One region of the Fictibacillus sp. 7GRE50 genome, then DNA from elsewhere that is predicted to be linked to it. Evidence: riboswitches for the same ligand, from Rfam matches in the RefSeq annotation. Region 1 holds a riboswitch; the other holds the start of a gene.
The links. Region 1 has a riboswitch for glycine ahead of gcvT (glycine cleavage system aminomethyltransferase GcvT). Riboswitches for the same ligand answer to the same signal wherever they lie in the genome.

Region 1 (12,110 bases):
AATAAAAAACAACCATAAAAATTTATGATTGTTCTTGTTCTTCATTCTTTGCTTGAACTTCTCTTAATGACTTTACCCTTTTATCGTCTTCTTCAAAAAACTGAACAAGATCTCCAATTCGATCAATAGCGTTCCAACTTAAATGATGTTCAATACCCTCAACATCCTGGTAGATGTTCTCTTGGTCGACCCCAATAACTTTTAAGAATTCTTCAAGTAACTCATGTCTGTAAACTAAACGTTTTCCGAGTTTTTTTCCGTTCGGTGTTAGAACGAAGCCTCTGTATTTTTCATAAACGACGTACTTGCCTTTGTCGAGTTTTTGAATCATCTTGGTTACTGAAGAGGGATGCACTTCTAGGTTCTCAGCAAGATCTGATACCCTGGCATAGCCTTTCTCTTCAATTAGGGCATAGATGCGTTCTATATAATCTTCCATACTTGGGGTTGGCGGCAAATTGTTCACTCCCTATACTAAACCAGCTTGGTCTCTATAAAAAGGATACTATAGAATGGTAAGCGTGACAAGGGAAGGTGCCACTGCATTTTATCAAGTAAAATATTCAATCTTCGCTTGCGGAAACATCGTATGAATATAATTTTCTACCGTTTCACGCAGTCTTGTCGCCTGATCATCTTGATAAACATATTTTCCAATTCCATATCTTCCCCACTTATATTTTCTTTCTTCTTCATTCATCTCAAGCTTCGATTTCGGATAGTTTTTTTCAATAACGCGTTTTGCAGGTTTCGTAAAACGGTGCTGAATCAGCTCAAACGTAAGATCGTTCGTAAGGTGCTTTGGAATTTTCGCTTCTAGAATATCAAAGAGTTCTTTATAGCCTTCTTCCCAATCTTTATGAAGATAAAGAGGTGCCACAATAAATCCTAATGGATACCCTGCTTCTGCAACTTTTATAGCAGCGTTGATACGCTCCTCAAGCGGACTTGTTCCAAGTTCGAAATTCTTAATCACATAATGTGAATTTACGCTAAAACGGAAACGCGTCCTACCCTGGTGTTTTGCATCAAGTAAGTGGTCCACGTGATGATACTTCGTTGTAAAACGAAGTCTTCCTAGATCTGTGGCACCAAAAAATTCAATCGCTCTTTTCAAATTATGAGTAAGATGATCGATGCCTACAATATCGGATGTACATGAAGCTTCGAATCGCGTGATCTCAGGCGCTCGTTCTTGCATATACTTTTCAGCCTGAGCAAAGATCTCATCCGTATTCACATAAGTTCGTAGATACGGCTTACTGCCAAGTGTAGTTTGTAGATAACAATAATGACAATGTCCCATACATCCCGTTGCAAGAGGAATCGCGTATTCTGCAGATGGTTTAGATGTATCAAACTTCAACGTTTTTCTGATACCTACAACGAGCGTTGATTTTGCTGTTCTATATTTCTGAAAATCATTGTCTCCTGGCAGATCACGAATTTGGTTATGTGATGTTGTTTCTCTGATCTCAACTTCTAGCTTACTAAAACGATCGTACAGTTCTTTACCTAACGGATACTCTAGTGCACGCGGTTCGAAATAGATCAACTGCGGCATAAACGGTTTATTGGCACCAGCCATAGTCATACACCCCACAATTTTTTTCACAAATGATGGAGTTAGTATGTGCTAATAACACCAAAAGAAAAGGGAAGGAACATTTCCAGTTCCTTCCCTCCATTCTTATAATCCGCATTTTAATTGAGCGTTACAATTCGTACACGTGTTACAGCCGCCGATTTCTTTCACTTTCCCTTTTCGGCATACCGGGCAAGTGTTACCCACTTCGTTACCGATGGTTACATCTGTAGAACGAAGGTCAGTAATCGTATCTAAAATAACAACTTTGCTTTTTTCTTCTTCCATACCTAGATCAATCTCAGTCTGTTCAAAAGTCTCTTCTGCTTTTAGTGTAAGAACTTGTGAGTCACGGCTTCCATCAACGTACACCGTACCACCTTTTGCTCCACCTTTATAAAGACGTTCGTATACTTTTTGAACTTGATCAACCGTGTAACCTTTAGGAGCGTTTACTGTTTTTGAGATCGAGCTATCTACCCAACGCTGGATGACACATTGCGTATCTGCATGTGCTTCTGGTGCTAGCTCCATCGCGGCAACAAACCATTCAGGAAGCTCATTTTCGTTCGCTTCTGGATTGCTGTCTAAATACTCCTTAACGATATCAGCTTTCACTTCGATAAACTTCCCAAGACGACCACTGCGGAAGTATGAGAAAGAGAAGTAAGGCTCTAATCCTGTGGAGACACCAACCATGGTTCCTGTGGATCCAGTTGGAGCAACCGTTAACAAGTGAGAGTTTCTAATCCCATAATTTAAGATGTCTTCACGAATATCCTCAGGAAGCTTCTTCATATAACCTGTTTCAGTAAATCGTCTACGCAACTCGTTAGTCGTTTCATCTGAATCGCCTTCTAAGAACGGGAAGCTTCCCTTCTCTTTAGCAAGTTCGATTGAAGTGCGGTAAGCCGTTACGGCGATCGTCTCGAAAATTTTATCAACAAGCTTGTTTCCTTCTTCAGATCCGTAAACAGTCTCGCAATAGATCAAAAGGTCATGAAGCCCCATAACTCCTAGCCCTACTCGACGTTCGCCTAAAGCTTGGACGCGGTTAGGTTCTAAGAAGTATGGTGTTGCATCAATTACGTTGTCCTGCATACGTACGCCAACTTCAACCGTTTGTTTTAGCTTTTCAAAGTCCACCGTTTTGTTTACTTTGTCAGCCATGTTTCCAAGGTTAACTGCAGCAAGGTTGCAGACACTGTACGGTGCAAGTGGTTGTTCTCCACATGGATTTGTTGCTACAACTTTTTGTCCATAAGCGGTAGCGTTCGTCATGTCATTTGCGTTATCAATAAAGAAAATACCTGGCTCAGCAGAGTATGTGGCGCAAATGTTAATCAGGTTCCACAGCTCACGCGCTTGAATTCGTTTGTAAACGCGAATACCATAGCCTTTCTCTTCCCAAACACGAACATCTCCGACTTCATGCCACTCGTTGTTGTAAGCTTCCATTTCTTCTGGCGTGTAAGCTTCAACGCTAGGAAAACGCAACAGATACTCAGAGTCATTTTCTACGGCTTCCATGAATTCTTTTGTAATCGTAACTGAGATATTCGCACCTGTTAAGAACTCAGAATTATGAACGCTATACGTTCCTCCGTCGCGAAGCATTGTCTCAGCATCGCGTAGAACGTCAGAATCAAATCCGCCTGTTCCTGGAATATCTTTATAGCGAAGGATTCCTTCGTACATCGCTTTTTGAGCTGGTGTCAGCGGTGTGAATTTTAATTTATCTTGTGCAACTTGTTTGATCTTCTCGTCATTCGTATTTTCAATCAAGTAACGTAAAATGCGAGGATTTTGCATCTTAGAAATAATGAAATCGATGATGTCAGGATGCCAGTCGGCCAGCATGATCATCTGGGCTCCCCTGCGACTTCCTCCCTGCTCGACCAGATGCGTTAACTTCGCGATGTCATCCAACCAGGATACAGATCCAGATGATTTTCCGTTTACGCCTCTTGCTAGTGCGTTCTTCGGTCGAAGTGTAGATCCGTTCGTTCCAACTCCGCCTCCGCGACTCATGATCTCCATAACTTGCTTACGGTGATCTGAGATGCCTTCACGCGAATCTTTTACATACGGCATCACATAACAGTTGAAATACGTTACATCTGTTTCTGCACCTGCGCCATATAAAACACGTCCAGCAGGTACAAAGTTCATCTCTGAAAGCTCTTTGTAAAACTTTTGAAATGATTCTTTGCGCTTTTCTTCCGTCGTTTCCACAGATGCTAAGCCTGTAGCATTTCTTAGTGCGATCTGCTCGTAGTAAACTTCTAACGGCTTGTCCATCACATCTAGTGAACGTGTGATCAAACCAGATTCTGCTTCTTCAGGCTTCTCTAATACTGCTTTAAACTCATCTTCAACCAATACAACTGCATTTTTATCGTCCCAGTTGACAGATTGAATATAGCCTAGCCCTCTTGCCGGAAATTTCGGGTCCTCTTTTACCGTTAATACAACAAAGTCACCCGGTTTTAACGTTTTCTTCTCAGTGTCTTTAAAGCTGTATCGGTCTAGCATAACAAGCCTAGAAACACCTTTGTGTGTTGTTTTCATCGTAGAAGTTATGGGGTGTACTTGTGGAAATTGAGCTATATCACTGTTGAGAGCATCAATGTTAATACCCTTTTTAACAGTTGCGACTGTGTCCATATTTCTCCTCCTCTATTTAAATCACATACGGATGCATGTCTATATCTTGTATGTATAAGTTCTACCCTTATACTATATATACGTAAACCACATGTCAAAGAAAAAAAATTGTCAAACTTAAAATCATGAGGATATTACAGCAATTCCTTGATTCTTGTAAATTTATGATGATTTTATTAATGAATTGGCTTTATTTTAGATTTGTATAATTTGGTAGTTTTAAAAAGCCGTACAAACACGTGGTTTTCAAAAATTCCTTCTATTTTCCAAAAAAAATTAATATCTTGACATCTTTTTTTCTGATCTTTATAGAGAAAAAATAAAAAATCGAGATCTCTTATTGAGATTTCGATTTTTTTCTATTAACGCCTGAACGTCCACTCATCGTTACGATAACGAGTATCGGCTATGTGCTTTACTTCTGCCCACTGATCGTCTGTAAGTGTGTACGGTACAAGATTTACGTCCAAACCGTCCTCAAAGCCTTTTTTAAAGGCTATCTTCGCGTCTTCAATTGTAACAGGAACATCTAGCAGAGCGTTGACTGCTACTGCTTTCTTTTTAAAAGCTGTCTGCATTCTCTCTCTTAATCTGTCACTTGAATACTTAAATAAATCGAACAATTTGTCTTCGTCTAAATCTAGAAGGATAGATCCGTGTTGCAGGATCACACCTTTTTGCCTTGTTTGGGCACTACCCGCCACTTTTCTACCTTCAACGACTAGTTCATACCACGAAGGAGCGTCAAAACATACTGCTGATCGAGGATTCTTCAACCCTTCACGCTCTTCTTCTGTTTTCGGAACAGCGAAGTAAGCATCTAAGCCTAAGCCTTGAAATCCTTCTTTTATTCCTTCTGAGATCACTCGATAAGCTTCGGTTACACTTTGCGGCATATCTTTGTGTGCTTCAGATACGATGACGCTGTACGTAAGTTCTTGATCATGAAGAACTCCGCGTCCTCCAGTTGGGCGTCTAACAAAGCCTAGCCCGTATTTTTTTACTGCATCCAGGTTAATCTCTTTTTCTACTTTTTGAAAGTATCCAATGGATAATGTAGCTGGATTCCATCCGTAAAAGCGGATAACAGGTGGAATCTTTCCCTCGCTGTGCCATGTTAGAAGCGCCTCGTCCATTGCCATATTAATTGCAGGTTCGCAATTTCCAGAATCGATATAATACCAGTTTTCTTTTTCCACGTTTTTCGTCTCCCTGCCATTCATTCGTAACTAGTGTACCAAATTCGGCGAATGTGTCAAAACAATCGCTTAAAGTCAGATTTTTCTTTTGCCTATAGAGCCGTGCACCGCTATAATTGTGGTAGATTGTTTAAAGGAGTGCAAGCGTTATGGGATGGATAGTTTTAGCAGGTATTGTAGTAGCGTTATTGGTTTATGTGATTGGTATGGGATTATACCAAAAGAGATTTCTAACTACGTTAAATGAGGAAGAGTTTAAAGCAGGTTATCGAAAAGCTCAATTGATCGATGTTCGTGAGCCTGAAGAATTTAAAAAAGGACATATTCTAGGGGCACGTAACATTCCTCTCTCTCAAATGAGACAGCGCTTAAAAGAAGTGCGTAGCGATCAGCCTGTTTATCTATATTGTGAAAGTGGATTCAGAAGTGCTCGTGCAGCCAATTTTCTTAAAATGAAAAAGTATAGCCAACTTCATCATCTACATGGCGGCTTCCGCAAATGGACGGGCCGCGTAAAATCAAACTAAACATCAAAAGCAGCCCGGAAAATCATCCGAGCTGCTTTTTTGTATGTCTAAACTTGTTTTATATATTTCAAGATTGGCTTTCTTGCAGCTGTTGCTTCATCCAGTCGTCTAACAACTGTAGTGTGAGGAGCTTCTTGAACCAATTCAGGTGTTTCTTCTGCTTCTTTTGATATCTGAATCATTTTTTCAATAAATTCATCGAGTGTTTCTTTAGATTCAGTTTCTGTCGGCTCAATCATGATCGCTTCTTCCACACTTAACGGGAAGTAGATCGTTGGTGGGTGATAGCCAAAATCTAAAAGACGTTTTGCAATATCAAGCGTTCTTACGCCAAGTTTTTTCTGGCGGCGTCCAGATAATACGAACTCATGTTTACAGTGCTGCGTAAACGGTAGATCAAAATGAGGCTCAAGTCGGCGCATCATATAGTTAGCATTTAATACAGCATTCTCAGATACTTGTCTCAAACCATCTGGCCCCATCGTCATGATGTACGTAAACGCACGTACATTAATGCCGAAGTTACCATAAAATGGCTTCACTCTTCCGATCGATTGCGGGCGATCATATTCAAACTTATAAAGATCGTCCTCTTTAACGAGAACTGGTTTTGGCAAGAATGGGATCAGATCTTCCTTAACTCCTACTGGTCCTGATCCAGGTCCACCACCACCGTGAGGTCCTGTAAATGTCTTATGAAGATTTAAGTGAACAACGTCAAAGCCCATGTCTCCAGGTCGAGCAAATCCTAATATCGCATTTGCGTTAGCACCATCATAGTATAGCTTTCCGCCAGCTTCATGGACGATCTTTGCCATTTCTAGAATATGCTCTTCAAAAAGACCAAGCGTATTCGGATTTGTAAGCATAAGAGCCGCAACATCTTGATCGACTACTCGTTTCAAATCTTCTAGATCAACAAGTCCGCGCTCATCGGACTTCACCGTGATCGATTCAAAACCAGCAACCGTTGCAGACGCAGGATTTGTACCGTGTGCTGAATCAGGAACGATTACTTTTGTACGATTGAAGTCACCATTTGCTTCATGGTAAGCACGGATCATCATAAGACCTGTCCATTCACCATGGGCACCTGCTGCTGGTTGAAGCGTCACTTCATCCATTCCCGTGATCTCAGCAAGCGATGTTTGCAGACGATACATCATCTCCATCGCACCTTGCACCGTCTCTTCATCTTGGAGAGGGTGGATATGTGCAAATCCAGGGAATCGTGCTACATCTTCATTAATCTTGGGATTGTATTTCATCGTACATGAACCTAGTGGATAGAAACCAGAATCCACACCATGGTTACGATTAGATAATGCAGTATAATGACGAACGATTTGAAGCTCTGACACTTCAGGAAGATCCGCTTCTTCCGTACGCAAATAATCGGAAGGGATGATAGATTCTACGTTAATCTCTGGAACGTCAAGTTCAGGGATGCTGTACCCTACTCGACCTGGTTTAGACAATTCAAAAATTAATGACTGATGTTCTGTACGCATGCTAATCCCTCCAATACATTTGCAAGCTGATCGATCTCTTCTTTTGTTCTCATTTCGGTAACCGCTAGAAGCATATGGTTCTTCAGTTCTGAATACGAAAGACCCAAATCATATCCGCCGATGATACCAGATTCTAATAGTTTTCTGTTCACTTCTTTAGCTGTACACTTTAACTCAACAACAAACTCGTTAAAGAAAGGTCCAGTGAATGTTGTCTTGAATCCTTTTTCCTCAAGAACTTTTTTCGCATAATGAGCTTTTTGTATATTTTGGTGCGCTACTTCTTTCACACCTTGTTTTCCAAGTGCCGTCATAGCAATAGAAGCAGCGAGTGCATTAAGCGCTTGGTTCGAACAGATGTTACTCGTCGCTTTATCTCGTCTGATATGCTGTTCTCTCGCTTGAAGAGTAAGAACGAATCCGCGTTTCCCGTCTTCATCAACCGTTTGACCGACCAAACGGCCAGGGACTTTACGCATTAATTTTGTTGTTACGGCAAAATACCCACAGTGTGGTCCACCAAAACCTTGTGCGATCCCAAACGGCTGTGCATCACCGACTACGATATCAGCACCGAACTTACCAGGAGGAGTTAAAGCGCCCAATGCCAAAGGATTTGAAGAAACTACAAACATTCCTTTTGCGCTGTGCACGATTTCTTCTATGTCTTTTAACGGTTCGATCTGACCGAAGAAGTTCGGATATTGAACGATCACACATGCTGTCTGTTCATCAACTTCAGCACGCAATGCATTTAATGAGGTAACACCATCTTCTGTATCCACTTCTACTACTTCAAGATGCTGGCCTTTTGCATACGTGTGCAAAACGGCACGTGATTCGGGGTGTACGGATTTGGATACAACGATTTTCTTTCTGCGTGTCTGAGCTGCTGATAATAAACCAGCCTCCGCAAGTGAAGTTCCACCATCATACATGGAAGAATTCGCAACATCCATACCTGTCAATTCACAGATCATCGTTTGAAATTCAAAGATTGCTTGAAGTTCACCTTGAGAGATCTCAGGCTGGTATGGCGTGTAAGCCGTGTAGAACTCTGAACGAAGAAGCATATGGTTCACGATCGATGGAGTGTAATGATCATACACACCTGCTCCTAGAAATGATGCGTGATCTTTTGTATTCTTGTTTAATGCAGCCAAGCGGCCCATCTCTTTAACTAGTTGAGGTTCTGACAAAGCTTCCTCGATTTGTAAGCGTCCTTTAAACCGAACTTCTTCCGGAATATCCTGAAAAAGATCTTCTGTCGTTTCGATTCCAATCGTTTCAAGCATTTCCTTTTTGTCTTGATCAGTCATCGGCAAATAGCGGAACGTCATGGTTTCTCCCCCTTAAATGTCTTATTTTCCTCGTTTATAAAATGGTGAAGCGACTACTTTTGCTTTTAAACGTTTTTGACGAATCTGTACTTCTACCTCTGTACCAAGCTCCGTGAAATCCTTTTCTAGAAGAGCAAGTCCTAGATTCTTCTTCAATGTTGGCGACTGTGTCCCCGTAGTAACTTCTCCGATCTTCACATCACCTTTAAATACCTCATAATGTGATCGCGGTATACCTTTATCGATCATTTCAATACCAACTAGCTTACGTGGTGCGCCATTCTTCTTTTGATCTGCTAGAATTTCTTTTCCAATAAAATCTGCTTCTTTATCTGTTTTTACAGCGAATCCGATACCAGCTTCTATCGGAGTAATTTCTTTTGTAAGTTCTTGACCGTATAGCGCAAGTTTTGCTTCAAAGCGCAACGTGTCACGTGCACCAAGTCCTGCAGGGAGCAATCCATCTTCCTGACCTGCTTCAAGAACAGATCTCCACAATTTTTCAGCATGTTCCGTTTTTAAATAGATCTCAAAGCCATCTTCTCCTGTGTAGCCAGTTCGAGACACAAGAGCAGATATTCCCGCTAGTGAAACATCTTCTTTAAAACGGAAGAATCCGATCTCAGAAAGATTTGTATCCGTAAGTTTTTGAAGAATTTCTTCTGCTCTTGGCCCTTGAATAGCGAGTTGCGCATATTCAGGAGATACATTCACGAGTTCTACACCCTCAGGCTTCTTGCTCATAAGCCATTCGAAATCTTTTTCAATATTTGAGGCATTCACAACGAGCAAGTAATCGTTTTCATCTCTTTTATAGATTAAAAGGTCATCTACTGTACCGCCGTTTTCATAGCACATAGCCGTATACTGCGCTTGGCCGTTTTGAAGTTTCGAAACATCATTGGTCATTGTATATTGTAGAAACGACAAGGCATTCGGTCCTCGAACATCAAATTCTCCCATGTGAGATACATCGAATAAACCGGCTTTCGTTCTTACAGCTTCGTGTTCCTCTTTGATACTTGAGAACTGAACAGGCAACTCCCAACCACCAAAATCAATTACTTTTCCACCGTGTTCTTTGTATGTCTCAAATAACGGTGTTCGTAACAATGTAGCCATGTGAATTCCTCCTTTTTCATACTTAAAAATTTTCGGACTTTTCTGGACAAAAAAAGGACAGAAAGACCCCTTAAAAATGGGATCCTCTGTCCTGCAACCTGTAAGTTTCTCAAAAAAATCTTTTGAGTTTCTTCGTTGGTGGCTTTCATCTATTAAAAAAAGCACTCTCCAGAGATGCGTCTAGCAAGAGTCTTTTTGCCTGAGAGTTTCACAATTGTTTGCTCCTTCGGCGCCGCTAACGCAGTCTCTCCTCTTACTTTCATTCGCGAGTATGTTATTGTCCAAGGTCGCACATACTATTACTATGTTTACTACATTATTATCCTATCATTTTTACAAAAGGAATGGCAACGAACTTTTTTAAAGAAAGGAAATCCGTTATGAAAATCGACGTTCAGTTTCAGCGAGAATGGCATGATGACTTTTTAAAGCGTGTGGAAGAAGATGGACCTTGGGCCAATTGGGAATTATATAACTTAGCACTTGAAGCCGAACACCACTTAGCAATTCCTGATTTTCTCGGCCTTCAAGCTCCAGATCACCTCCCACAGATGACTTTTTTGCCTCATCAGCTGGACGTTGCGACTACCGTTATTGAACAGATGAACGGAAAAGCAATCTTGGCAGATGAAGTAGGGTTAGGAAAAACGATTGAAGCAGGTTTGATTCTAAAAGAGTACATGATACGCCGGCTCGCTAAGAAAATTTTGATTCTCGTTCCAGCTTCACTCGTAATTCAATGGACGAACGAGTTGAATCAAAAGTTTTTTATTCCTGCAATCGCTCAAAAAAAAGCTTATGTATGGGAGCAATGCGATGTAGTGGTATCTTCTATTGATACGGCTAAACGCGCACCACACCGAGACATTGTTCTTAATCAAGACTATGATCTTGTTATTATCGATGAGGCGCACAAATTAAAGAACAAGAAAACGAAAAACTATGAATTTGTACAGTTATTGAAAAAGAAGTTCTGCTTACTCTTAACAGCTACTCCGGTACAAAACAGAGTTGAGGAGATTTTTAATCTTGTATCTCTATTAAAGCCTGGCCATTTAGGAAATCGAGAAAACTTTGACAAAGATTATAAAGAAGATAAATATTCACTAAAAAATGAAGAAAAGCTGAAGCAGCTCGTAAACAAGGTGATGGTTCGTAACCGACGAGAAGAGACTGGCCTAAAATGGCCGAAGCGTCTTGTTCAAACCATTCCTATTACATTATCAAAAACAGAACGTGAACTATACGATGAAATCTCTCAACTTAAAAAAGATTCTTACTTTGACCGAAGTAAGTTTTCGATCGTAACTTTGCAGCGGGAAGCATGCAGTTCGCGGGAAGCTGTTTTTCTAACCTTAAAAAATATGCTTCAAAAAAATCTTTCTAACTCTTTAATGGAACAACGAGTCTTAGAGTTGATGAAAAAAATTGAACTCGTCGATCAAAACTCTAAAGCTCTAAAAGCGTTAGAACTCATTCAATCGATCGATTCCAAAGTCATCATTTTTACCGAATATCGGGCGACCCAATTGTATTTACAATGGTTTTTGCAGCAGCACGGCATCTCTTCTGTACCGTTTAGAGGAGGATTTAAACGAAGTAAAAAAGATTGGATGACTCACCTCTTCAGAACACGAGCACAAGTGTTGATCGCAACGGAAGCAGGTGGTGAAGGAATTAACCTGCAGTTCTGTCAGCATATCATCAACTACGATCTTCCGTGGAACCCGATGAGGATTGAGCAGCGGATCGGACGTATCCACCGGATCGGTCAGCAAGGTGACGTTCATATCTATAATTTCGCCACTCAGAATACGATTGAAGAACACATCTTAAACTTGCTTTATAACAAGATCAATCTATTTGAAAGTGTTATTGGGGAGCTCGATGAAATTTTAACGAAATTCGAAATCAAGAACATAGAACGCCATATCGCAGACATCATGAATACGTCTGAAAGTGAAGGTGAGATCCGCGTGAAAATGGATAACCTTGCTTCCTTGATCAACCTCGATGGCGGGATAAAGCAGAAAGGATGGGAAGAGCATGCAGCAGCACGAGATTCATCGCTTTCTTGAACGCTATTTCGATGCAAATGAATGCCGTATTCAAGAGAAAAACTTTAGTTACATGAAAGTTCAATTGACAACTGAACTTGA
Region 2 (12,110 bases), on a different contig from region 1:
TTATAGCTTTTATAGTACATTCTTTTTTTGTGTCTGCACCCATCTTATCTTAGAAGAAGCAAACATTCTCCCACTCTTCGCCACTTTTTTACTTCTAAAAAAGTCAGCAATGATGTCTTTGTCAGAGTGAGGGATCTTCTCACCTTTTACAATTTGAGCCCCATTGATGCAGCCGCTCGTGAGGAGAACAATGTCATCTTCTTCACTCAGAGACAATGCCTTAATCACTGCATCATGACGCGTAAGTTCTGAATGAATGTTAGGTGCGTCTGGATTTTTGAACCCTTTCATCACGTGGCCGACAATCTCACTCGGATCGTTGTATCCTGGATGATCGACAGACACGACGATTTCATCCGCTTGGTTCTCAATCGTTTCTGCCATTTTTGGCATCTTCTCTTTATCTCTTATTCCGATACCCATGACTAACACAATCAGTCGACTGTATGGCAGCTTTTTCACTTCTGTTACAAGGTTTTGTAACGCAACCGGTGTGTGCGCGTAATCCAAAATGATCTTTCGCTTTTGCTTATGGATGATTTCAAATCTTCCTTCTGGTCCTGTCATTTCAGGTAGAACTTGAAGCATTTTTTCTAGTGGTATTCCAATATGCATGCCTGTACAGATTGCAGAAAGCAGATTCGCGATATTATAAGATCCGTAAAAAGGTGTTATGACAGAATAACGTTTTCCGTGAACAGATAAGGTAAATGAAGTACCGTTCGAAACCTGCTTAACATCCGTAGCGATCACATCCGCATCGCTCTCTTCATTCATGCTGTACGTTAGCAAAGGACCTGTAAACAACTCTACGATTTCTTTACCCATACCTTCGTCATCTATGTTCACAACCGCTTTTTTGGCTTGTTTGAACAACTTTAGCTTCGCTTGTTTGTAGTTTTCAAACGTATGGTGAAACTCTAAATGTTCTGGTGACAAGTTTGTGTGAATGGCAACATCAAAATGGATACCTGCTGTTCGTTTTTGTTCAATTCCAACAGAAGTAACTTCCATCGCAGCGAGCTGATCACCATTCTCTACAAACTGTTTGAAAATGTGATGAAGATCAGGCGCTTCAGGCGTTGTTGGCGTTGACTGTTTTATGTCCAGATTTCCTGTAGAGGAAATCATACCGGTAGTTCCGATCGAACCGGATTTTACATCACAAAGGTTCATCAACGATCTAACATAAGCTGCAACCGTCGTTTTACCATTCGTACCAGTAATACCAACTGTTATTAATTGTTCATGTATACGTTCGTTAAATAGGATAGATAATTGAGCCATAAATACGCGAGCATCCTCAACGAGTAAGAATGTAAGATCTCTATAAACTTCGCTCGCCTCTTTTAAAATCTTCTTATTTTCACCGGCCACCACAATTGCACCGTTCTGGATAGCACTTTCAATAAAGGTGTGACCGTCAAATTGTTCTCCAGTTATGCAGACAAAGGAAGAGTTATTGGTTACGTTTCTGGAATCAAAGCAGACAGAAGAAATGGTTTGCTGTTTGCTTCCCCAAATTTCCCGAATACCTAATTGCTGCTTTTTTTGTTCAAAATGTATATTCATTCTGCCTCTCCTTTTGCGATCAATCTATAAATAATTACTATATTAGAATATAAAGGTTTGTATTTAAAATTTTTATGCACACATACTTTCTTTAAATACCCTAAGTATTCGATTGTTAACCTTTTTTTATTTATGTTTCTTCAGCTTTTTTTGAGAGAAAATAAGCGTTAAATACTGGAAGGACAAGGATTAACTAATTACGATCTTGAGGAGTAGGATTATTTTACGAAAAAAATAACCACCGGAGAATGGTGGTTATTCTGAATCTCTATATCTTTTTTACAAATTCGGACTTCAATTTCATCGCGCCAAATCCGTCGATCTTACAATCAATATCATGATCGCCTTCAACGAGACGAATGCCTTTTACTTTCGTGCCGATCTTAATAACAGAAGATGTACCTTTGACTTTAAGGTCTTTAATAACAGATACAGAGTCACCATCTTGAAGGATGTTTCCGTTGAAATCTTTTACAACCTTTTCGTCAGATTCACTCTCTGTTTCCGGAGACCATTCATGAGCACATTCAGGGCAAATGAGAAAAGCTCCGTCCTCATACACATAAGCAGAGCTGCATTTTGGGCAGTTTGGTAGGTTAGACATTCCGGTGTTCCTCATTTCTTATAGTTATTATTCATTCTACCATACTTATTTGTAGCTCAAGATTGCTTTCAAAGCGGTCGTTTCATACATAATCCTTTATGTGAACATCAAAAGTGCATTACGCTTTGAATACACATACCTGTCCTCTATAATTGAGTTATCATAATTATCAAATATTTAACATCATGGCTTTTCGTGTTTTGCAATTTTAAGTTCCAAAAAAGGAAGGGGAAATTGTAATGGAAAACAACAACAAGCCCGATCAAAAAGAACACACATCAGCAGGTCAATGTCCTGTCACACACCACAAGGATAGTGCAATTACGACTTCTAGAGCTCCACATGGTACGACGAATAAGGATTGGTGGCCGAATCAACTCAACCTGAATGTTCTTCGTCAACATGACAAAAAATCGAACCCGTTGGGAGACGATTTTAATTATCGTGAAGAGTTCTCTAAGTTGGATTACGACGCACTGAAAAAAGATCTTCATGCGTTGATGACCGACAGCCAAGATTGGTGGCCAGCGGATTATGGTCACTATGGTCCTTTTTTCATCCGTATGTCTTGGCATGCTGCAGGTACATACCGTACGGCTGATGGACGCGGTGGGGGTGGATCAGGTTCTCAGCGCTTCGCACCTCTAAACAGCTGGCCAGATAACGTAAACCTTGATAAAGCTCGCCGTCTGTTATGGCCGATCAAACAAAAATACGGCAACAAGATCTCATGGGCAGATCTCCTTGTTTTCACGGGTAACGTAGCCATTGAATCCATGGGGTTAAAAACGTTTGGTTTTGCTGGTGGACGTGAAGATATTTGGCATGCAGAAGAAGATGTTTATTGGGGAACGGAAAAAGAATGGTTAGCGGACAACCGTTATTCGGGTGACCGTGAGCTTGAAGACCCGCTTGCTGCTGTTCAGATGGGTCTGATCTATGTGAATCCTGAAGGGCCGAACGGAAAGCCTGACCCACTTGCAAGTGCTCGTGATATTCGTGATACGTTCAGCCGTATGGCGATGAATGACGAAGAAACGGTTGCGCTTATCGCTGGTGGTCATACGTTCGGAAAAGCGCATGGCGCAGGGGACCCTTCTCTTGTAGGTGACGATCCTGAAGCAGCAGACATTGAAACACAAGGACTTGGTTGGCTGAGCCGTCACGGCAGCGGAAAAGGCCGCGACACCATTTCGAGTGGTATTGATGGAGCATGGACGTCGAACCCAACACAATGGGATAACGGATACTTTGATCTTTTGTTCGGTTACGAGTGGGAGTTAACGAAGAGTAGAGCAGGCGCTTACCAATGGACACCTGTCGATATGACGGAAGAGCATATGGCTCCTGATGCAGAAGATCCATCCATCAAAGTGAAAACGATGATGACAACCGCTGATATGGCATTGCGTATGGATCCGGAGTATGAAAAAATTTCTCGCCGTTATTACGAGAATCCAGATGAATTCGCTGATGCTTTTGCACGAGCGTGGTTCAAGCTTCTTCACCGTGACATGGGGCCGAAAGTTCGTTATCTCGGTCCAGAGGTACCAGACGAAGAGCTCATCTGGCAAGACCCTGTTCCAAGTGTAGATTATGATCTATCACCATCTGACATCGCTCAGTTAAAAGAAAAGATTCTAAATACAGGGTTATCGGTGAGTGAGCTCGTCAAAACGGCATGGGCTTCAGCTAGCACGTACCGTGTCTCTGATATGCGCGGAGGTGCGAATGGTTCACGCATCCGCCTAGCTCCTCAAAAGAGTTGGGAAGCGAACGAACCCCAACAGCTGGAGAAAGTGTTAGGAATCTATCAAGATCTACAAAACCAGCTCGACACGAAGGTGAGCTTAGCTGATTTAATCGTTCTTGGCGGAAGCGCAGCCGTTGAAAAAGCAGCAAAAGATGCAGGCTTTGATGTAACGGTACCATTTACACCTGGACGCGGTGATGCAACGCCTGAACAAACAGACGATGTTTCGTTTGATGTCTTAGAGCCGGTATCAGACGGGTTCCGAAACTATCAAAAGAAAGAATATAGTACAAGCCCTGAAGAGATGTTTGTAGACAAAGCGCAGCTACTAGGTCTGTCTGCTCCTGAAATGACTGTACTCGTCGGAGGTCTGCGTGTTCTTGGAACAAACTATAAGAATACGAAACACGGCGTATTCACAGACCGCGTTGGCACGTTAACGAACGACTTTTTCGTAAACCTGCTCGACATGGGTGTAGAGTGGAAATCAACAGGCTTTAACGAGTACGAAGGTCGCGACCGTAAATCAGGAGAAGTAAAGCGAACGGCTTCCCGCTTTGATCTCGTGTTCGGATCCAACTCAGAACTTCGTGCACTCGCTGAAGTGTATGCGCAGAATGACAACCAAGAAAAATTCGTACGCGACTTTATCGCAGCATGGGTAAAAGTGATGGACGCAGATCGATTTGATGTTAAATTAAAATAATAAATAATGAACGCACTTAATCACAATGCTGATGCAGAATTTGCTGCTTCAAAGCTCTTGAGATTAGGTGCGTTTTTTTGCCCAAAAAAAACAGGGTAGCTCCCCGTCTTAAATGTCTTGCATATGTTTTTGTACTATTTACCGAAACGCTTACGATAACCACATTTTCTGCAAAGTTCCTCAACCGCTTCTCTTCGCGAAAAACCATCTACAAGATTGTTAGCTCGGTCACCTTCAATAATAGTTGAGAAGTCTGTTTCATTAATATTTCCTAAGTTAATGACCCCTTCTCCATCTAGGCAGCATGGAATGACTGTACCGTTCGCCAAAATACCTGCTTGATTGCGTAGGCCGTAGCAGAATCCTTTTCCGTCGTCCTCTTCCTCATGCAGTGCCGGCCATTTAAACTCGTAATCTTGATTGATGAAAATTTGATCCGCTAGTTTGATACCTTTACCCGGCGTGAGCTTTTCTTCAATTCTAAATGCGAGATTAAATTCGTTCTCAATAATTTCAAGCAGCTGACGGTTACGCTGTTTCTCCAAGTTCGTCGCATTGTCTTGCGTCAGGTTCCAAAGCCTCAACGAAACAAATAACGGAGATTCCTTCGTTGCTTCTTGTACAAATGCAAGGATCGTTCTTACGTATTCTTCTTTATCCGTCATACTCTGGCCAACGTGGCCATCAAAGCTATGAAGGGAGAAATTCATCTGTCTGAGCGCAGGCTTATTAATGAGCTTGTCCCAATTCTTTTTAATGAGCGTCCCATTCGTCGTGATGTTAACTTTAAATCCTCTTTCATGGGCCAAGTCCAATAACTGATCAATTTTAGGATGAAGCAGCGGCTCACCTTTTACATGCAAATAGATGAAATCGGTATACGGCTTGATCTGGTCTAAACGCTTCGTAAAATCATCAATGGAGATGAACTGTTTAGCTCGTTCCGTGGGAGGACAAAAATGACACGCCAAATTACAGATGCTTGTAATCTCTATATAAAACTTCTTAAATCTTTTCATAGGTATTCCTCATTTCGCAAACTCTTGATACATACACTAATGCTCATTTAACCCATAGTGCACGTAAAACTACCTGCTTTTTTAACTCTTTCTTATTAGAGCACAATTCATTAAAAAGATAAACGTGTTATGAGGAAATTAACAGATAGAAACGAAAGGTTGATCGTTCGGTTGTTCATTTATCATCCTTTTTCTATCCCCTTTGCACTTGTATGATTATTAGATATCGGCGCGTTCTGCCGCTTCCTTCCCCTCTTTTCACAAGAACTTTCTTGACCCTAGCTAAGCTTCTCATCCTCATGTTTTTTCGAGGACAAGCATAAGATGGTAGAACAATTGACTGGGAAAGGAAAGCCTATCTATGATTTCATTTCGAAAAATGCTAGGAGCCTCATTGTATGCCACCATGTCCATCAGCCTTTGGGGAATATCCTTTGTCTCGACTAAAGCGGTATTGGACAAGCTTGATCCCTTTACACTTCTGGTCATCCGTTTTGGTATAGGTGCATTATTTTTATTAGTACTTATCCTTGTAAAAAAGGAACATTCCATGAAGCTGCCGATACAATATATCCCTCATTTAATCGTATTAGGGATTCTTGGTGTTTTTCTTCATCAAGTTATTCAGGCAAGCGCGCTTTTATCCATTGATGCATCCTCTGCAGGCTGGCTCATTACGTTATCCCCGATTTTTACCGTCGTTCTTTCCATGGTCTTTCTGCATGAAAAGATGACATTTCCAAAGGCTATTGGAATTATTTTGGCCATTAGTGGTGTATTGCTGGTCACAACAGCAGGTGGAGACAGGTCATTAGGATTCTCGATCAACATCGGGTATCTACTGATGGTTCTCAGTACCTTAAATTGGGCCATTTATTCAGTTTTACTAAAAAGCCTAAAAGTGCCATTGCCTGCATTGGTCCTCACCTTTTACATGAGTACTTTGGGACTTTTGCTTACTCTCCCATTCATCTTTCAGAACAAAAGTTGGGAAAAGCTTACTCTTCTAGATGGAGTAGAATGGGCTCATCTTATCTTCCTTGGAGTCTTTGTATCCGGTATTGCCTACTGGTACTGGGCAAAAGCATTAGAGGTGTTGGAGGCCACTCAAGTATCTGTTTTCTTATACCTTGAACCAGTCTCTACACTGATAGCAGCCGTGCTACTTCTACATGAAAAGGTTATTTATACCAGTATTTTAGGTGGAGCAATCATTATCCTTGGGGTTATTTTCGTAAATGGTCATCTAGTTGGACTGATAAATCGATGGAGTGCGAGGAGGTAGGGAAATCAAAGGGACGGTTCTGCTGCTTCCTAGCTTACAACTGTAAACACTAAAGGATTCACCTTTCCATCTAATTATAAAATAAGAAGCACGAGAACCGTTCCCGCGCCCCTAAACTAAAAAACAAAAAGATACATGCTGATCAATAAAATAACTGAAACAAGCCAGAGATTTAAAAAACTCTGGCTTGTTAATCCGATAAATTACATGTGTCTATTTACATTTTCTCAGTAAAAGCAGCAAGATTTTCTAGCGTGGATCTTAGTCCAGTGTCGTGATCTTCCTTACGAATACCTTCTGGTACGTTTTCACAAACGATTGTAACATTAGTGCCTTCCGAAACATCTTCCAATATCCATTTCTGTATCATCTCACCCGAGAAAGCAGGATCTTCGGAATTGAAGTTAACAGATTGAACAATTCGCTGGTTTGGGACCAGCTCCAAAAATGTTCCTTCCGCCACATCGGTGTTATCCGACGTTTTGCCAAGAATTAACTCATCCAATTCATAAGTAAGAGTCATTTTATAAGCTCCTCCTTCACGGCAATCATAGGTATCAATTTTACCCGACATCCCTTCAGGCGGCAGCCATTGAATTAGTGAATCCGGATTTATAATAGCTAGATAGACGATTTGAGGTGGAACTGGGATCACTTTTGAAGCAGTATCTGTTCTCCGGTTTCTTGACAAATTCACCCTAAAAACCTCCTTGTAATTAACTCTAAAGGAAAATTCGTCGCTTCCTACTTATCACCTGCTTAAAGATGCTACTTATAAAATGTAAGATGTCTCTAAAGATCCAGATCAATGATGCATTCCAAATAACCAATCCTTTTATTTCAGCATAGGTTTTTTAAAAGCATACAAGAAAAATAATAAAATAAACCAAATTGGTGTCAGCAATAACGCCGGACGTGTAGCTTCTGCCACGAGCAGCACGATCAAAATTAACCCAAACAGCGCGAGCACCACATAATTAATGAATGGAGCAAAAGGTGCTTTGAACGTTGACTTCTTGTGCAGGTCAGATCGTGTTTTACGGTATTTAATATGGCTAATCAAGATTACGCTCCACACCCAGATGAAACAGATGGCACTGATGGTCGTTACGATGCCAAAAGCTTGCTCTGGAATAAGCTTGCTGAGGAGCGCTCCAACTGAAACAACTATAGTCGAAACCCATAACGCGTTTCCTGGCACAGCATTTTTCGTTAGTTTCTTAAAAGAACGAGGAGCCTGCTCACTCTTGCTTAACGTAAAAAGAATACGACTCGTTGAGAACAACCCGCTGTTGCAGGCAGATGCCGCTGAAGTCAGTACAACGAAATTGATAATCCCAGCTGCAAGCGGAATCCCTATCAAGCTAAACGTTTTAACAAACGGACTTTCCGTTGCGTTTAACTCTGTCCATGGATTGATGCAGAACAGCACAATCAATGCGCCAACATAGAAAAATAGAATTCGAAGTGGAATTTTATTGATCGCAGACGGGATATTCTTTCTTGGATTAGACGTTTCTGCTGCCGCTACACCGACTAACTCCACTCCCACAAACGCGAACACAACCATTTGGAACGAGAGTAGGAAACCAGTCACACCATTAGGAAACATACCTCCATGTTCCCACAGGTTGCCTAAGGAAACCGTTCCCGCATCCGTCTGGTAACCCATAACGAGTAGAACTACGCCTATCACAATTAACGCTAGAATCGTAATCACCTTGATTAATGCGAACCAAAACTCCAATTCACCGAAAAGCTTTACCGTTAATAGGTTCAGTCCAAGTAAAAGAAGCAAACAAACAATCGCCGGAACCCACTGCGGTATATCAAACCAATATTGAACATAGACACCGACCGCTATCACATCGGCCATCGCAGTCATGATCCAACAGAACCAATACGTCCAACCTGTGATGAAAGCAGCTCGCGGACCAAGATAGTCCTCCGCTATATCGGTAAACGACTCATAACCTGCGTTCGAAAGCAGCAGTTCCCCTAGCGCTCTCATCATGAAAAACAATGCGACCCCAACGATCAAATAAGCAAATATAACAGACGGCCCGGCAAGCTGAATCGCTTTTCCTGAACCTAAAAATAACCCCGTACCAATCGTTCCGCCAATAGCAATCAGCTGCACATGACGGTTAGCTAAATCTCTCTTCAACTCTTGCTGTGACACGTATGAATCCTCCTTCTAAGATGCAAATCAAACAAAAAAGAGACTGGAGGAATCTCCAATCTCTTGTACATTAGAATATGAAAAAAGCATTCACTGCGCTAGATATGACAGGCACAACAAAGTCAAAATTCGATACTCTTCTGTCCGTTTGCCTGAGATTGTGAACCCTTCGGCGCCGCTATTATAGCGGTCTCTCCAGAAGCTGCTCCTGCTGTAGTACGACCTACAGCAATCATAGCTTGCTATCTATAAGTTTTAATAGTTCTAAATATAATTTTCAATACTATTACGGAGTTGGGGTTTTGTCAACTGGTCAATCTTGTGTAAATATCTAAATGAGGTTTTTTCTAGTATTATTTCATTTTCCAATCCTAAATTTAAAATTAGTTTTTACTAAATTCAGGTAATAGGACGCTTACCTTTTTGTAGAGGCGGGGATACTTGTATTTCGAAAAATGATAAAATTGTTCTAACATTACTTGAGGTATTTCTTTTTTCTTATTATGCCAAGTACTAGTTGCTTTAAAGCTTTTCCCATATGGTATAGGACTAATATAATCTCCAACATACTCAAGCACTCTATCCAGCGAATAACAAACAAACTCATATAAAGCTGGGGGCATTTTTTTATACTCATAGTTTATAACTATATCAAGAAGAATTCTTAGATTGTCGTCATATGCCTCGAAAGCTCCGTCTGGTGCGGAATTCGCCCATGTTTTATCTATACAGGCTGACATGAAGTCAATATACGGAGTAACCATGTGCTGTTCAAACCTAGATAGTAATTTTAGTAAACTTAATCTTAATTCTTGGCTCTTTATAAATTTGTCAACATGTTCAGCTTTATTTTCTGTTAATTTACCTATTAATTTATTAATTTTTTCTATTTCAATAAAATGTTCATTTTCTCGTACGATGAAAAAGTCGATTAATTCCTGTAAGAAATCTTCAATTTCATTTATTTCAATAACTATATTTCCACTAATATTTCTATATGGTTCACTTGAAGGTTCACTCTTACGTATAGCCTGTATAATTTCGTGTGGATATTCTTTTGATTCTGGGAATATATTTTTTGACCAGTCAACAGCAGACTGTACATTTACATCGCCTAATTGGTAACCCAAAATTAAAGTTGTAGACTCCTTTATTGTTAAAGCTAATTTAGTTTGTCTATACTCATTTGGTCTAAAAAGAGGGATATAATCATCCTGGGTAATAACTATTGATTCAGGTTCATGACGAACACCATGCAAGTGATATATAGGAATTATATTTTTGGGATGTGTTAAATAATCTTTTGGACTCAGAGTGTTACTTCTACCGGTTAATAATCTTTCTATTACTAAGTCATAGTTCGTAGTAATAATCCATGAAGGATTTATTTTAATTAAATGATCACTAAAAGTGTCCCTTTTTTCTTCACTTGGAAGCCAATTTGTAAAATCACAAATTTCTTTTTTGAAGATATTTTTAGCTTCAAAGTAATTTATTGCTTCTTGCTCTGCAATCTTTTCGCAAATTTTTGTTGCTACCTCTGGGTAGGACATTCCTTTAATATCCTCACTGTTTGGAAGATTAACATTTAGATGCTCACAAACCTTATCAATTAACTCCCCCCAAGAAAGGGCTCTATTATCTATCCCATTATCAACTACTGCTTTAGAGAAACCTGCACCAATAAATAAACCTAAATTACCATAATTATATGCTTTATAAAGCTCATAAAATACATACTCTTTGGTTAAGTGTTCTTCCATAAGAAATTACTCCCCTATACCCTAATTGATGAAATGATTAAGATGACTTGCTTATAAATTCACAAATACATTGTCAAATATTTATGATGTTAAACTATACGGAAAGAATATCTTCAATACTTGGCTCTATGCCACTCTCTATTAATCTTTCAATTAATCTTTGCGATTCAAATCGGTTTACATCGGTAGCAATTGTGTTTAATATCCTTGCAGCAGTTTCTTTAGTTAAGTATGAAAACCCATTAGACTTTAGAATCCGATATGCTAGGTCCGAGAATATATCGTATGAAGAAAATGAGAAGCCGCAATACTCACGAAAGGAATCTTCAATCATCTTCATTATTTCTAAACTGCGTTTATCATTGTTTTCGATGAACTTCATAATTGAATTAATAAATTGAGGAATATTAACTAAATCCTTACATAACTCTATCGCACTTAAACCATAAATATAATTTTCTACATCTTCATCGTAAAAGTCATTTTTAATTTTTTCTTTTACCTCTTGAATTTTTTCATTATTTTCATGGTAAGAGATTGTTTTTTCTACAGCTTCTAAAAGCTCTTTTGCATCTTTAAATCTGTATAATAAATTTTCATTCGTAGCTTTTTCTGTAACATTTCTAAGTATATGATTATAATTTCTAGGGTCGCTTCCTACTATAAAATTTATAAGTCTCCCTAAAGAATAGACATCACTTTTTTTATCCCCCTCTTTCAATTGCATAAATTGTTCAGGGGCACAATAAAATAACTGTCCAAATGAATTTGTATATGCAGTTCTATGTGAATGAAACATATCTAAATCTTTACCTAGTCCAAAATCAGAAATATGTAACCTTCCATTAACTATCAAGATGTTATGTGGGCTAATATCTCTATGTACAATATTCCTTTCATGTACCTTACCCATTACATAAAGTATTTGGCGAATCATAGTCTTTTGGGTATCAAAGTCGTGAGCATAATTTGAAACATAGTCAAACAATGATTGCTCAGCGAATTTCATTGTGTAGGAATAGTCATCTAAATCAAAATCGTAAACTTCAATAATTCCTGGTACATCATTTAAGGATTTTGTTATATTGTACTCTCTTTTAAAGCGGCTCTTAATATCCTGCTTTACAAGAAATTCTTCTTTTAACTTCTTAACTATTAGTCCGTTAGATTTCCTTCTATAAACTGTTGCAAATCCCCCTTCTCCTACGTACACCAAATCTTCATCT

Region 2: it holds a riboswitch for glycine, as region 1 does, so the genes downstream of both, IHV12_RS06745 (amino acid permease) here and gcvT (glycine cleavage system aminomethyltransferase GcvT) in region 1, are expected to answer to the same signal.

What each region holds. Positions count from the first base shown of each region.
Region 1 covers NZ_JACZDW010000004.1:187,690-199,799, reverse strand. Annotated here, with positions in the region: gene mntR (transcriptional regulator MntR) at 23-439, opposite strand; gene splB (spore photoproduct lyase) at 551-1,588, opposite strand; gene IHV12_RS16080 (vitamin B12-dependent ribonucleotide reductase) at 1,691-4,252, opposite strand; gene IHV12_RS16075 (lipoate--protein ligase family protein) at 4,615-5,451, opposite strand; gene IHV12_RS16070 (rhodanese-like domain-containing protein) at 5,601-5,978, shown strand; gene gcvPB (aminomethyl-transferring glycine dehydrogenase subunit GcvPB) at 6,026-7,489, opposite strand; gene gcvPA (aminomethyl-transferring glycine dehydrogenase subunit GcvPA) at 7,465-8,829, opposite strand; gene gcvT (glycine cleavage system aminomethyltransferase GcvT) at 8,851-9,951, opposite strand; glycine riboswitch at 10,129-10,214, opposite strand; gene IHV12_RS16050 (DEAD/DEAH box helicase) at 10,332-12,029, shown strand; gene IHV12_RS16045 (YqhG family protein) at 11,998-12,110, shown strand, end outside.
Region 2 covers NZ_JACZDW010000001.1:1,376,919-1,389,028, forward strand. Annotated here, with positions in the region: gene IHV12_RS06715 (UDP-N-acetylmuramoyl-L-alanyl-D-glutamate--2,6-diaminopimelate ligase) at 10-1,572, opposite strand; gene IHV12_RS06720 (zinc ribbon domain-containing protein YjdM) at 1,841-2,176, opposite strand; gene katG (catalase/peroxidase HPI) at 2,416-4,635, shown strand; gene IHV12_RS06730 (radical SAM/SPASM domain-containing protein) at 4,770-5,654, opposite strand; gene IHV12_RS06735 (DMT family transporter) at 6,016-6,939, shown strand; gene IHV12_RS06740 (SRPBCC family protein) at 7,157-7,636, opposite strand; gene IHV12_RS06745 (amino acid permease) at 7,775-9,121, opposite strand; glycine riboswitch at 9,252-9,330, opposite strand; gene IHV12_RS06750 (SIR2 family NAD-dependent protein deacylase) at 9,505-10,884, opposite strand; gene IHV12_RS06755 (protein kinase domain-containing protein) at 10,979-12,110, opposite strand, start outside.